Regions from separate parts of the Acidovorax temperans genome, predicted to be linked through region 4. Evidence: predicted binding sites of a transcription regulator. Region 4 holds the regulator's gene; each other region holds the start of a gene.
The links. Region 4 encodes sigma-54, which starts transcription at its own class of promoters, with help from an activator protein. Its sites were predicted from a motif close to TGGCANGNAANCTGCTTT; they were not measured.
Positions count from the first base shown of each region.

Region 1: a site for sigma-54 is predicted at 1,258-1,275, ahead of PQV96_RS19795 (TorF family putative porin). Genes of this name have one in related genera too.
Region 2: a site for sigma-54 is predicted at 1,452-1,469, ahead of glnA (type I glutamate--ammonia ligase). Genes of this name have one in related genera too.
Region 3: a site for sigma-54 is predicted at 1,618-1,635, ahead of PQV96_RS12665 (CmpA/NrtA family ABC transporter substrate-binding protein). Genes of this name have one in related genera too.

Region 1 covers NZ_CP117193.1:4,210,337-4,213,799, forward strand. Annotated here, with positions in the region: gene amt (ammonium transporter) at 1-76, opposite strand, end outside; gene glnK (P-II family nitrogen regulator) at 108-446, opposite strand; gene PQV96_RS19795 (TorF family putative porin) at 490-1,221, opposite strand; partial or broken gene PQV96_RS19800 (YifB family Mg chelatase-like AAA ATPase) at 1,447-2,322, shown strand; gene PQV96_RS19805 (DUF6035 family protein) at 2,500-3,463, opposite strand, start outside.
Region 2 covers NZ_CP117193.1:1,133,467-1,136,929, forward strand. Annotated here, with positions in the region: gene PQV96_RS05305 (EI24 domain-containing protein) at 1-519, shown strand, start outside; gene PQV96_RS05310 (competence/damage-inducible protein A) at 525-1,346, shown strand; gene glnA (type I glutamate--ammonia ligase) at 1,514-2,929, shown strand; gene PQV96_RS05320 (hypothetical protein) at 3,132-3,463, shown strand, end outside.
Region 3 covers NZ_CP117193.1:2,673,451-2,676,913, forward strand. Annotated here, with positions in the region: gene PQV96_RS12655 (branched-chain amino acid ABC transporter substrate-binding protein) at 1-511, opposite strand, end outside; gene PQV96_RS12660 (ANTAR domain-containing response regulator) at 728-1,354, shown strand; gene PQV96_RS12665 (CmpA/NrtA family ABC transporter substrate-binding protein) at 1,830-3,074, shown strand; gene ntrB (nitrate ABC transporter permease) at 3,140-3,463, shown strand, end outside.
Region 4 covers NZ_CP117193.1:348,406-351,868, reverse strand. Annotated here, with positions in the region: gene PQV96_RS01560 (THUMP domain-containing class I SAM-dependent RNA methyltransferase) at 1-1,070, opposite strand, end outside; gene rpoN (RNA polymerase factor sigma-54) at 1,169-2,791, opposite strand; gene lptB (LPS export ABC transporter ATP-binding protein) at 2,859-3,463, opposite strand, start outside.

The DNA.
Region 1 (3,463 bases), 650 kb from region 4:
GCGCCTGGGCCAGGGACAAGGTGCCTGCAGTCAGCAGGCTCAGCCCCAGGACGAAAGAAGCAAGTAGTTTTTTCATGGCATTTCTTTCCGATGGGTATGGCGGGGCCTCAGAGGGCTTCCTTACCGGTTTCGCCGGTGCGGATGCGCACCACCTGTTCGAGGTGGGACACAAAAATCTTGCCGTCGCCGATCTTGCCGGTGCGGGCTGCGCCTTCGATGGCTTCGATCACGCGGTCCACCAGGTCGTCGGCCACGGCGGCCTCGACCTTGACCTTGGGAAGAAAGTCCACCACGTACTCGGCGCCGCGGTACAGCTCGGTGTGGCCCTTCTGGCGGCCAAAGCCCTTGACTTCCGTGACGGTGATCCCTTGCACGCCGATGTCCGAGAGCGCTTCGCGCACTTCATCGAGCTTGAAGGGTTTGATGATGGCAGTCACCATTTTCATGTTCAGTTCCTCCAGCGCGGGCGCCCCAGGCGCCCGCAGCGAATTACAGGGTTTTGGTCAGGGTGACGATCACACGCGACTTGTTGACGGGACCGAAGAAGTCCTTCTTGTTCGCGCCCACCACGGCAGCGCCCAGCGACAGGCCGCTGCCGAAGTCGTACGCACCGCCCACGCTGTAATCCATGTAGTTGGGCACGCCCGAGTCCTTGATGTCGCTGGCAAAGCGGGTGAAGCCGACCGATGCCTTCAGGGTGACGCTGGGGGCCACTTCCTGTGCGAATGCCAGATTCACGTAGCCCGTGTTGCGGCCCTTCAGACCAGAACCTGCCTTGGCGCCAGCAAAACCCATGTAGTCATTGGACAGGGTGTGCGAGTACTTGGCGGTGAAGGGGCCGTAAGTGGCCGCGCCGTACAGCTCGGTGGTGTTGCCCAGCGAGTTGCCGGGGTAGGCGTAGGTCAGCGCGCCCACGTCCAGGTCCACCTCACCGGCCTTGAATTTGTAGCCACCGTAGAAATCCATCTCCAGCGAATTGCCGGAGAGCCAGTCCACGCTGGAATTCCAGTTGCCGACGTAAAAGCCGCTGTCGCCAAAGGTATAGTCAAAACCCCCTTGCAGCGCGGGCTTGACGGCCTTGACCTTGCTGGCGTCCTGGTCCTGGCCACGGAACTTGTAGTTGGTGGTCAGGCTGACGTTGCCCGTGAGTTGCGCGCTGGCCAACAGGGGCAGCGCAGCAGCGAGGGCAAAGCCCAGGGTCTTGATGGAAGTGCGATTCATGTTTCCTCCGGTTGGACAAGTTAGGGACAAGGGCTTTAAGCACGGACCGTGCCATTGCCTCCACAGGCCCTGCGCATGCGGTCCGGGCGCGGTTGCGTTGGGTTACAACAATCCCTAGTACAGTGGCGGGGATCGCGCCGGGCGAAGCGCACTCATATGATGCAAAAACCCACAAGCCCTCGCCAAAACACCCACAAACGCACCCATCTGGGGAGAAACCGCTTCATGAGTCTTGCTTTGGTGCAAAGCCGCGCCCTTCTGGGGATGTTGGCGCCTTCTGTCACCGTGGAAGTGCATCTGGCCAACGGCCTGCCCAGCTTCACGCTGGTGGGCCTGGCCGAAGTGGAGGTGAAAGAAGCGCGCGAACGCGTGCGCTCGGCCCTGCAGAACGCGGGGCTGGACTTTCCTAACAACAAACGCATCACCGTGAACCTGGCACCGGCCGATCTGCCCAAGGATTCCGGGCGGTTCGACCTGCCGATTGCGCTGGGCATCCTCGCCGCCAGTGGGCAGATCGATGCCAGCCGGCTGGCGGGGCATGAATTTGCGGGCGAGCTGTCTTTGTCCGGCGAACTGCGCCCCGTGCGCGGCGCCCTGGCCACCAGCCTGGCGCTGCACACACAAGGCAGCACCGCCTGCCTGGTGTTGCCCCCCGGCAGCGCCGAAGAAGCCGCCCTGGTGCCCGGCGCGCGGGTGGTGCGTGCGCGCCACCTGCTGGATGTGGTGCAGGCCTTTCTGCCACCCGGCGCTGAGCCCCCCGCCCCCAGCGAAGGCTGGGCGGTGCTGCAGGCACAGCCACCGCGCAGCCCTACCGGCGGGCCGGACCTGGCCGACGTGAAGGGCCAGACGGCTGCGCGCCGCGCGCTGGAGATTGCTGCTGCTGGCGGCCATGGCCTGTTGATGGTGGGCCCGCCGGGCTCGGGCAAGTCCATGCTGGCGCAGCGCTTTGCCGGGCTGCTGCCCGCCATGCAAGTGGACGAGGCGCTGGAGAGCGCCGCCGTGGCCAGCCTGGCCGGCAGCTTCCGCCCGGAAGACTGGGGCCGCCGCCCCACGCGCCAGCCCCACCACACAGCCAGCGCCGTGGCGCTGGTGGGCGGAGGCTGTGAATTACAATAATTTTTGCGACTACACAATAATTTATACGACTGAAAGGCTCCCGCACTCGCCTTCTCGGCGCCTAAAAAAGCAACCCAGCAGAGACTTCCTCCAGCTACTTTCGAAAGGCCCCTTGGCTTGTCATACGGGGATCAGCACATCGCCAGCAAGTCGAGTACCGGTTCAACATTGCGGCAACACATCCGACGGCCACTCCGGCAACGGTTTCAACTCGGGGAACAAGAACTCAAAAAGCATCTGATGTCGTTGGTCGGACCCATACCTCTCTGGGTTCATGCGCATATCTTTTTTGTAGGCCTTCACTCTTTTCAACCAACTCCCAGACTTGTCCTGTTTTACGAGCAGGTCGCCGCGCTCATAGACCTGAAGCGCCTTGCGGAACCACAGCAGATACCGGGGGTAGGACTCAGCAAGATAGTGAGCGATCTCAATCAAATGCTTGCGCTTGATGCCTATGGGCCTGCCGTGCTTGGCCGAATAGAAGCAGTCCAACATAGCAATCGGCAGGCGCAGTTCTGAGCCATAAAAGCGGAGTGGGGACAACGAGAGCATGCCCCAATCGTTCCAATCTCGTGGAGCGCAGCTCGGGAAGCCGCGCAGTTCGTCCTCCTGGTCCGCAAGTGATGACTGGCGGTTTGCCACGTCAAGCCACCAGTTCTCGAATCGGCTGGGCCAACTGGCTCTTTCCTTGGTCTCGTCGGCATCTCTCTGCGCCACAGAGCCCGCGTAGTTGAAAAAGTATGCCTGCTGCTTTTCCAAATCCAGTGTGAGTTCGTCAAAAGCCACTCGCTCCCGACGAAACTGAGGGGCAGCGTTCCAATAGCCTGGCTCTACCCATGCACAGTCCAGGACGAACCTCCCCGTGGCACGAGATTCTTCGCACGTGGCCTTGGAGACGATGAAGGCGTTCTGATTGTTGTTGTAAAACACGTCGTCCATCGTGAGGCGGCGTCCGTCCTCATTGAAGTTCGCGAATACCCAGAACAGCAGACCGCCTTCACGGAGATAGAAACTGCGCCGTTCTGCAATCACGCCCAGAAAAGTGGTGGACAGTTGCACCTCGAAAGCGACGACCACACTACCCAACTTGGCACTCACGTCAGGGCGACGCCAAGCACCTGAAACG
Region 2 (3,463 bases), 790 kb from region 4:
CGAAAGCAGGGCGGTTCTTTGTTGGCCAGCATTTCGTGGTCGCTGGCTTCCACGGTGATGGCACTCCTGGCATTGTTGTTTTCTGTGCCTTTATGGCTGGTCCCCCCGCTGGTACTGGTATTACCGCCTTTGATATGGGGATGGCTAACCTATCGAGTGATGGCTTTTGACGCGCTGGCCGAGCATGCCAGCAAGGACGAGCGCAGAGAGGTGCTACGACGCCATCGGGTCACCCTGCTGGGCATGGGGGTCCTGACGGGCTACCTTGGGGCTGCTCCCAGTATTGTGTGGGCCTCGGGTGTCGTGTTTGCCGCAGCGTTTGTGGTTCTCTTGCCGTTGGCCATTTGGATTTACACGCTGGTTTTTGCATTTTCATCGCTGTGGTTTGCTCACTTCTGCTTGCAGGCGCTGGCGCAATTGCGTGCCGCCAATTCTGCGGCGGGCGCAGCAAACGGTGCTGCTGTACCGGGGGCGCCAGGGCAGGCGCAGCTTCCACCAAGCCCCCAACAACTCGATTGAGATCTATGTCTCCCTCTTTTGGTTTGATCATCGTCGGTGACGAGATTCTTTCGGGCAAACGTGCAGACAAGCACCTTCCCAAAGTCATTGAGCTATTAGGGGTGAGAGGCCTTGCGCTTTCTTATGCCGACTACGTCGGTGACAACCCAGAGCGACTCACCGCCACTTTGCAAAGGGCATTTGCATCGTCAGACGTTGTTTTTTCTTGTGGAGGCATCGGGGCAACGCCGGATGACCACACCCGCCAGTGCGCGGCCAAAGCTTTGGGTCGTGAGCTGGTGCTGCATGACACAGCTGCAGCTCTGATTCGCGAGCGGATGCAAGACGTGGCCAAAGAACAAGGCGTTGCCTACGAGCCTGAGCGCGCCGACAATGTGCACCGTCTGAATATGGGTGTATTTCCCCAGGGCGCAGAGGTGATTCCGAACCCGTACAACAAAATTCCAGGGTTCAGCTGCACCAGCCCCGCGGGTGGGGTGGTGCATTTTTTCCCAGGTTTCCCGGTCATGGCGTGGCCCATGATGGAGTGGGTGCTGGACCAGCACTACCGCCATCTTTTTCACGTGGCACCGCAGGTGGAGCATTCTGTGATCGTGCTGGGTGCCATGGAGGCTGCCCTGACACCCCTCATGGAACAGGTGGAGCGTAACCATCCCGGTCTGCGGGTATTCAGCCTGCCCAGTGTGGATCACCCGCAGTACGGACGCCATATCGAACTAGGGGTGAAAGGCCCCCAGAACTTGGTTCCTGCGGGTTGGACTGCCTTGCTGCAAGGTCTGCACGATATTGGTGCAGACTTGGGCCCTGAGTTGGTGCGCGCCATGTAGTGCTCGCAGGCTTTGGGCTGTATTAACCTTTTTGGTGCAATGTGTTGTGAGCTTCTCGCAGGGGCTGCGTGCACTGCGCCACCGTAGTGCGGGATTGAGTGCGGCTGGCACGCAACCTGCTTAGTTTCAGTAGATTTTTCAACAAGCGCTTTACCCAGGAGAACCTGATGGCCAAGACCGTTGCAGATGTGATGAAGATGGTGAAGGAAAACGAAGTCAAGTTCGTTGACTTCCGTTTTACCGATACCCGTGGCAAGCAGCAGCACACCACGGTGCCTGTCTCTCACTTTGACGAAGACAAGTTCATTTCGGGCCACGCCTTCGACGGCTCTTCGATTGCCGGCTGGAAGGGCATCGAAGCCTCCGACATGCAGCTGATTCCTGACCCGAACAGCGCCAACATCGATCCCTTCTTTGAAGAAACCACGCTGATCCTGACCTGCGATGTGATCGAGCCCAGCGATGGCAAAGCCTACGACCGCGATCCACGCTCCATCGCCAAGCGCGCCGAAGCCTACCTGAAGGCTTCTGGTTTGGGCGATACCGCCTACTTTGGTCCTGAGCCAGAATTCTTCATCTTTGACGGGGTGCGCTGGAGCACAGAGCCCAACCACACCTTCTACGAAATCGAAGAGTACGAAGCCCCCTGGAACACCGGCTCCAAGCTCGAAGGCGGTAACCGCGGCCACCGTCCTACCGTCAAGGGCGGCTATTTCCCCGTGCCTCCTGTCGATAGCACGCAAGACATGCGCGCCGAAATGTCCCTGATCCTCGAATCGCTGGGCATTCCTGTCGAAGTGTTCCACCACGAAGTGGCTGGTGCTGGCCAGAACGAAATCGGCACCCGCTTCAGCACGCTGGTCGAGCGCGCTGACTGGACCATGCTGCAAAAGTATGTGATCCACAACGTGGCCAACGCCTACGGCAAGACCGCCACCTTCATGCCCAAGCCTTACCACGGCGACAACGGATCCGGCATGCACGTGCACCAGTCCGTGTGGAAGGACGGCAAGAACCTGTTCGCTGGCGATGGCTACGCCGGCCTGTCTGACTACGCTCTGTACTACATTGGCGGCATCATCAAGCACGCCCGTGCCCTGAACGCCATTACAAACCCTGGCACCAACAGCTACAAGCGTCTGGTTCCTCACTTCGAGGCGCCTGTGAAGTTGGCGTACTCTGCCAAGAACCGCTCCGCTTCGATCCGTATTCCTTACGTGGCCAACCCCAAGGGCCGCCGCGTGGAAGCCCGTTTCCCCGATCCACTGATGAACCCCTACCTGGGCTTTGCCGCCCTGTTGATGGCGGGTCTGGACGGCGTGGAAAACAAGATCCATCCCGGCGAAGCTGCAACGAAGGACCTGTACCACCTGCCCCCAGAGGAAGACAAGCTGGTGCCCACCGTGTGCCACAGCCTCGACCAAGCGCTGGAGCACCTGGACAAGGATCGCGCGTTCCTGACCAAGGGTGGCGTGTTCACCGACAGCATGATCGATGCTTACATTGATCTGAAGATGGCTGAAGTGACCCGCTTCCGCATGGCTGTGCACCCTGTTGAGTACGACATGTACTACTCGCTGTGATGGCCCGTCTTGGGTGATCAACCAAAAGGCGGCTTCGGCCGCCTTTTTTCTTGAGGCCTCTGTTTCGGGCGACGACCCTGGTGTTTGCAAGCGTTGCATCCTCACACAAATCCCTCCGGGGCGGGGGCGGCGCTGCATTGGCGATGTGCAGCGATTGGGGGATACTCCAAGGCAATCCTGCATGAGCAGTGCGAGGAACTCTATGAAAAAAACGCTACTTACCCTGTGGATCATTGCGACCTTGCCCGTGCTCGCTTTTGCGCAAGACCGAATCTACCGCTGTGGAAATGAATACACCAACAACGCCACGCAGGCCAAAGAGCGTGGCTGCAAGTTGGTGGAGGGCGGCAACGTCACGGTGATTCAAGGCTCACGCCCCTCGGGTGGCGGGGGCGCTGCGTCCGGTGGTGGGTCGTCTGCCGCATCATCTTCATCGGCCTCTTCTGCCTCGCCAGCAGGCGCACCGCGCGTGACCAACAATGACCAGCGCGCCCGCGACTCCGATGCCCGCGCGATTTTGGAATCTGAATTGCG
Region 3 (3,463 bases), 2.2 Mb from region 4:
GCTGCGTGGCGGCAAACGAGCCAATGGCACGGGCCTGCAGCGTGTCGTTGGCCACCATGCGGAAGGTGGAGTTCAAGCCCAGCTGGGTGAACTTGGGGTTGGTCGAAATCGCAATCTGGGCGATGTCCTTGGCCGCATAGATGGGCGCGGCTTCAATGCTCACGCCCGAATTGAGGTGGCCAATGACCGCCACCACCCCGGCATCCACCAGTTGCTGGGCCACTTGCTTGCCCGTGGCCGCATCGGCCTTGTCGTCCACCGACACCACTTCCAGCTTGACGCGCTTGCCGTCCACCATGAAGCCGTCCTTGTTCAGCTCTTGCACGGCCAGGTTCACGCCGTTGAGCAGGTCTTGCCCCAGCGCCCCCAGGGGGCCAGTCAGGGGCTGGGCTACGCCGATCTTGAGGGTGTCTGGCACCTTGCTGCAACCGGCCAGCACAGCGGCTGCCACCAAGGTGGGCAGCAGGGCCAAGGCCACCGGGAAACGGCGACGCGCGATGTGATTCTTCATGCAGTGGACTCCTGAATATGAGATGAATGATCAAGTGACCGGAGGTATAGAAGAGCAGCCGGGCCCCGCACCAGCGGGTATGCCCCGCCAGGGTTACATTTATTAGCAAGTTTCAGGCCCCGTAAGCCACGGCAGCGTGAGCCACACCTTGTGCACGACCCTGCGCACCGCAGCAGCGCACCAAAAAGTGGCGTAAATCTTGCTTAAAGTAGCGGTATGAATGAGGCATTACGTATCGTGGTGGTCGCCTCCGACCTGGCCGTCACCGACCCGGATGACGAACACGCGCTGCTGCAAGCGCAGCGCTCCAAGGCGTTGCGCATTGGTTTGCTGGAAAACAACTTCAACCTCATTGCCACACTGCCCGCCGACGTTTTCCTGAGCGACCGTCTGGCGCAGCTGCAACCCGACCTGATCATCGTGGACGCCGAGAGCGAAGCCCGCGATGCGCTGGAGCATGTGGTGATGGCCACGCGCGATGCCCGCCGGCCCATCGTCATGTTCACCAACGACGAGGACACCTCGCACGTCAAGGACGCGGTGGCCGCAGGCGTGTCGGCCTACATCGTGGCGGGGCTGGCGCCGCAGCGCATACGCCCCATCCTTCATGTCGCCATGGCGCGCTTTCAGCACGAGCAGGCCTTGCGGGCGGAGCTGGCCGATGCCAAGACCGAGCTCAAGGACCGCAAGACCATCGACCGCGCCAAGGGCCTGCTCATGCAGCGCCAGGGCCTGAGCGAACAGGCCGCCTACGACAAGCTGCGCAAGACGGCCATGGACAAGGGTCTCAAGCTCGTGGATGTAGCCCAGCGCATGTTGGATGTGATGGACCTGCTCGGCTGACGGCGAGCACCGCCCCGCCCTTCGCACCGCACCACGTCACACCACCCCGCAATGGGGCAGCACCACACCGCAGCAGCACGCCCATGGAGCAGCCACGGCTCTGCGAAGGAACAGCGATGGTGCAACGCACAAATCGCGTGCAGGCCTGCGCCACGCCACAGGTGCACAGCAGGCATACCCCTTCAAGCCAAAACATGCTGTAGCGCTTTATCTGCAATCGCTACTAGCTATCAAATAAATAGCAAACGCATTCTTTTCAAAGCTGGCACACCGCTTGCATCAGCTCCTGCATAGACCAATGAAGGTCTTGTACTGGCAGCAAACACCCAACGGCGGGTGAATGCAGCCAAGGAGCCCCAGGCTCCACCCAGGACAAAGGCGTCCCCACCCTTGCAACGTGCTGCTACGGCAGCCGTGCGAGGCGTGAGGACGCCTTTTTTGTTTTCTTCACCGACTTGCCCTTGAGGGATGTGCCATGACCGATTTGTTGAAAACCAGCCTCCACCGCCGCACCGTGCTGCAAGCGGCCACCGTGGGCGCCGTGGGTGTCAGCCCCGCACTGCGTGCGCTTGTCCACGCCCAGGGGTCGGATGCGCCGGAGAAGAAAGAGGTCAAGATCGGCTTCATCCCGCTGACCGACTGCGCCAGCGTGGTGATGGCCTCGGTGCTGGGCATCGACAAAAAATACGGCGTCACCATCATCCCCACCAAGGAAGCCAGCTGGGCCGGTGTGCGCGACAAGCTGGTCAACGGTGAGCTGGACTTTGCCCACGTGCTGTATGGCCTGGTGTATGGCGTGCACCTGGGTGTGAGCGGCCCCAAGAAAGACATGGCCGTGCTGATGAACCTGAACCACAACGGCCAGGCCATCACGCTGTCTAAAAAGCTGGCGGACAAGGGCGCCGTGAACGGCGCCGGGCTGGCCAAGCTAATGGCCAGCGAAAAGCGCGAGTACACCTTTGCCCAGACCTTCCCCACCGGCACGCACGCCATGTGGCTGTATTACTGGCTGGCCGCGCATGGCATTGACCCGATGAAGGACGCCAAGGTCATCACCGTGCCCCCACCGCAAATGGTGGCCAACATGCGCGTGGGCAACATGGACGGCTTCTGCGTAGGCGAGCCCTGGAACCAGCGCGCCATCATGGACGGCATCGGGGTCACGGCCAGCACCACACAAGCCATCTGGCAAGACCACCCCGAGAAGGTGCTGGGCACCACGGCCGAGTTTGCGCAAAAGTACCCCAACACCGCACGCGCCGTGACGGCCGCCATCCTGGAAGCCAGCCGCTGGATCGACGAAGGCCTGGCCAACAAGAACAAGATGGCCGAAACCATTGCGGGCAAGGCCTATGTGAACACCAGTGTGGATGCGATCAACCAGCGCATCCTGGGCCGCTACCAGGACGGCATGGGCAAGAGCTGGGACGACCCGAACCACATGAAGTTCTATAACGACGGCGCAGTGAACTTCCCCTACCTGTCTGACGGCATGTGGTTCCTCACCCAGCACAAGCGCTGGGGCCTGCTCAAGGACCACCCCGACTACGCGGGCGTGGCCAAGGCCATCAACCGGATCGATCTCTACAAGCAGGCCGCCACTGCGTCCAAGACCCCCCTGCCCAAGAGCGACACGCGCAGCCACAAGCTGATCGACGGCGTGGTGTGGGACGGCAAGGACCCCAAGAAGTACGCCGACGGCTTCAAGATCAAGGCCTGAAGCCCACCCCCTTCATCGCAACACCCACGCCCCGCCCTCCCCCACGTTGAAACCAGGAGATCGCCATGGTCAGTGCTGTTTTTCACACCCCGCTGGACGCCGCGCCCCACGCGGACAAGCCCGCTACAAACTCCATAGCGCCTAGCGCTTTATCCATGAGCGCTACAGCCCAAAACGCCTCTAAAACCGCAGCCACCACCTCTACCAAAGCCTCCGGGCGTGACCTGGCCACCTGGTCACGCAACTTCTGGATGGCAGTACTGCCACCGGCCTGCGGTGTGGCTTTGCTGCTGGTGGCCTGGGCCATGGTGTCTGCAGCCACAGGCAAGAGTATCCCGTCTCCGCTGGAGACCTGGGGCCAGGCGGTGGAGGTGTTCAGCAACCCCTTC
Region 4 (3,463 bases):
TGGGCGAAGAATTCGCCACCATCGTCGGTGTGCGCAGCCTCGCGGCCCACGCTGGCGCCCAGGGCGCGCTCGGCGGCGCGTTCGTTGGCGTTGCGCCCGGCGGTACCGGCTGCGGCAATGCGCTCGCCGTAGGGCGGGTTCAGCAGCATCACACCGGGCTGCTCGCACGGCGGCATGCGCTGCAGGGCATCGCCACCGCGCAACTGCACGGCACCGGCCACGCCCGCGCGCTCGGCGTTGCGCTGGGCAAAGTCCACCATGCGGTGGGCCACATCACTGCCAAAAATGGGCACAGGGCTTTCACAGATTGCGCCATCAGCTTCGTTTTTGATAGCAGTCCAGACGTGTGCCTGGAACGGCAACAGCTTTTCAAACGCAAAGCGGCGCAACATGCCAGCGGGAATGCGGCAGGCGATCTGCGCGGCCTCGACCACGATGGTGCCGCTACCGCAGCAGGGGTCGTACAGGGGCTGGGGGTGCTCGCCGTGCGGGTCCCAGCCGCTGGCAGCGATCATCGCAGCGGCCAGGGTTTCTTTCAGGGGGGCGTCGCCCTTGTCCTCGCGCCAGCCGCGCTTGAACAGCGGCTCGCCCGAGGTGTCGATGTAGATCGTGGCTTCGTCGGTGGTCAGGTGCATGTGAATGCGCACGTCGGGCCACTGCGTGTTCACATCCGGGCGCACGCCGGTCTTGGCACGGAAGCGGTCGGCCACTGCGTCTTTGACCTTGAGGGCAGCGAAATTCAGGCTCTGCAGCGGGCTGTGCTGGGCTGTGACCTCGATCTTGAAGCTCTGGCGCGTGGTGAACCAGATCTCCCAGGCCACGTCGCTGGCCAGGGCGTACAGGTCGTTTTCAGAGCGGTACATGCGGTGCGCCAGTTGCACCAGCACGCGCTGGGCCAGGCGGCTGTGCAGGTTCAGCTGCAGCGCCTGGCGCCAGGAGCTGCGCAGCAGCACGCCACCGCGCCCCACCAGCAGGTCGTTGCCCGTGAGGCCGGTGATGCCGTGCACCTCGTCGGCCAGAAAGCCCTCGACACCAGCGGCGCAGGGGAGAAAAAGTTGGAGTTGGTTCATAGGGGGTACCTCTGGTGGTGCCGGTGCATGGTACGCAAGGCAGGCGCGCTGCCAAGGCCCACAGGCCCTGGCACGGACGCTGCAGCGGCGGTGGCCAGCTACAACGCCTTGCGCAAATTGGCCGGCGCAATCTTGAGCGCTTCGCGGTATTTGGCCACGGTGCGGCGGGCGCATTCAATGCCTTGCTCCTTGAGCATCTCAGCCAACTGGCTGTCGGACAAGGGCTTGGTGGGGCTTTCAGCGGCCACGAACTGTTTGATGAGCGCGCGCACGGCCGTGCTGGAGGCGTTGCCCCCGGTTTCGGTGCCCAGGCCCGAGCCGAAGAAATACTTGAGCTCGTACGTGCCAATCGGCGTGGCCATGTACTTGGCCGTGGTCACGCGGCTGATGGTGGATTCGTGCAGGCCCAGCTCGTCGGCAATGTCGCGCAGCACCAGCGGGCGCATGGCCAGCTCGCCATGGGTGAAGAAGCTCTTTTGCCGCTCGACGATGGCGCGCGAGACGCGCAGGATGGTGTCAAACCGCTGCTGGATGTTCTTGATGAACCAGCGCGCCTCTTGCAGGCGCTGCTGCAGGCCCGCGTGGCCCTCGCCGCCCTTGCTCCCTTTGCCGCCGCGCAGGGCGCCAGCGTAGATGTCATGCACGCGCAGGCGCGGCATCACATCAGGGTTGAGCGAGACGATGAAATTCTGCTGCCCGCTGGTGCCGTTGCTGCGCCCGGCTTTGCGCACGATCACATCAGGCACGATGATGTTGCGCTCCACGTCCACAAAGCGCCGCCCTGGGCGGGGTTCCAGCCGGGCAATCAGGGCCATGGCGGCGCGGGTACGCTCTTCGCCCGCAGCACCGCCTTCGGTGCAGGCCTGGGTGAGGCGGCGCACATCGCGGCGGGCCAGCATTTCCAGCGGTTGCTGGCAGATTTGCAGCGCAGTCTGCACCACGTCGGGCGGCACGCCGCTGTGCGCATCGGCCGCCAGAGCGCTGAGCTGCAGCGTGAGGCACTCGGCCAGGTTGCGGGCACCCACGCCCACGGGTTCCAGGGTTTGCAGCAGGCGCTGGGCTACGGTGAAGCGGTGCACCAGCTCGTCGATCTGCTCCAGGTCGTCAGGGCCCGCCAACGCAATGGCCAGCTCCTGCAGCGACTCTTCCAGGTAGCCGTCGTCGTTGAGCGATTCGATCAGGAAGCGCAGAGCAGCGCTGTCCACTTCGGACAGGCGCAGCGCCAAGGCCTGGCGGTGCAGGAAGGCGGTGAGGGACTCTTGCGAACGCGCCAGTTCGGTCGCGTCGGCCTCCTCGCCTTCGGAGTCATTGCGGTTGCGAGGCGGGGCGTCGCCACCCCACTCACTGTCGTTGGGCGCCATCTCCACCGTGCCGTCGCCGCTCCAGTCGGGCTCGTCAGCGACGCTGCTGCTGTGGTCGGCATCTGATGAAGCATCAAAATCGCCTTCAGCGCCCGTAGATGAAGCGCTGCTAGCTCCTGAATAGATAGCATCATCGACACCGTGGTCGTCGGCCTGGGCGGGGGCGTTGGCATGCTCCAGGCCAAACTCTTCGCGCGGTGCTTCGTCGGTGGCGCGTTCGAGAAAAGGGTTTTCGTCGAGCATCTGCTCGACTTCCTGGCCCAGCTCCAGCGTGGACAACTGCAGCAACCGAATGGATTGCTGCAGCTGCGGGGTCAGGGCCAAGTGCTGCGAAACGCGCAGGGACAGGCCGGGCTTCATGCCAGAGCCCCCAGCCCACGCACCAGCGCGGACACACCATTCACAAAAGCCACACTCACACTGGCCATCACATGCGGAAGTGTTCGCCCAGGTACACGCGGCGTACCTCGGCGTTGTCCACGATCTCCGATGGCGTGCCCTGCGCCAGCACCCGCCCATCGCTGATGATGAAGGCGTGGTCGCAAATGCCCAGGGTTTCGCGCACGTTGTGGTCGGTGATCAGCACGCCAATGCCGCGCGCCTTGAGGAAGCCGATGATGCGCTGGATCTCGATCACGGCAATGGGGTCGATGCCCGCAAAGGGCTCGTCCAGCAGGATGAAGCGCGGCTGCGTGGCCAGAGCGCGGGCGATCTCGACGCGGCGGCGCTCGCCACCCGACAGGGCCAGTGCGGGCGATGCGCGCAGGTGTTCCACGCGCAGCTCCTGCAGTAGCGAGGTGAGCTGCTCTTCGATGGCCGCACGCGACAGCGGGGCGTTGTTCTCGTCGCGCTGCAGCTCCAGCACAGCGCGCACGTTCTCCTCGACGGAGAGCTTGCGGAAGATCGACGCTTCTTGCGGCAGATAAGACAGCCCCAGCCGCGAGCGGCGATGGATGGGCATGTGCGCCACCGACTGGCCATCGATACGGATGTCCCCGCCATCGCTGCGCACCAGGCCCACGATCATGTAGA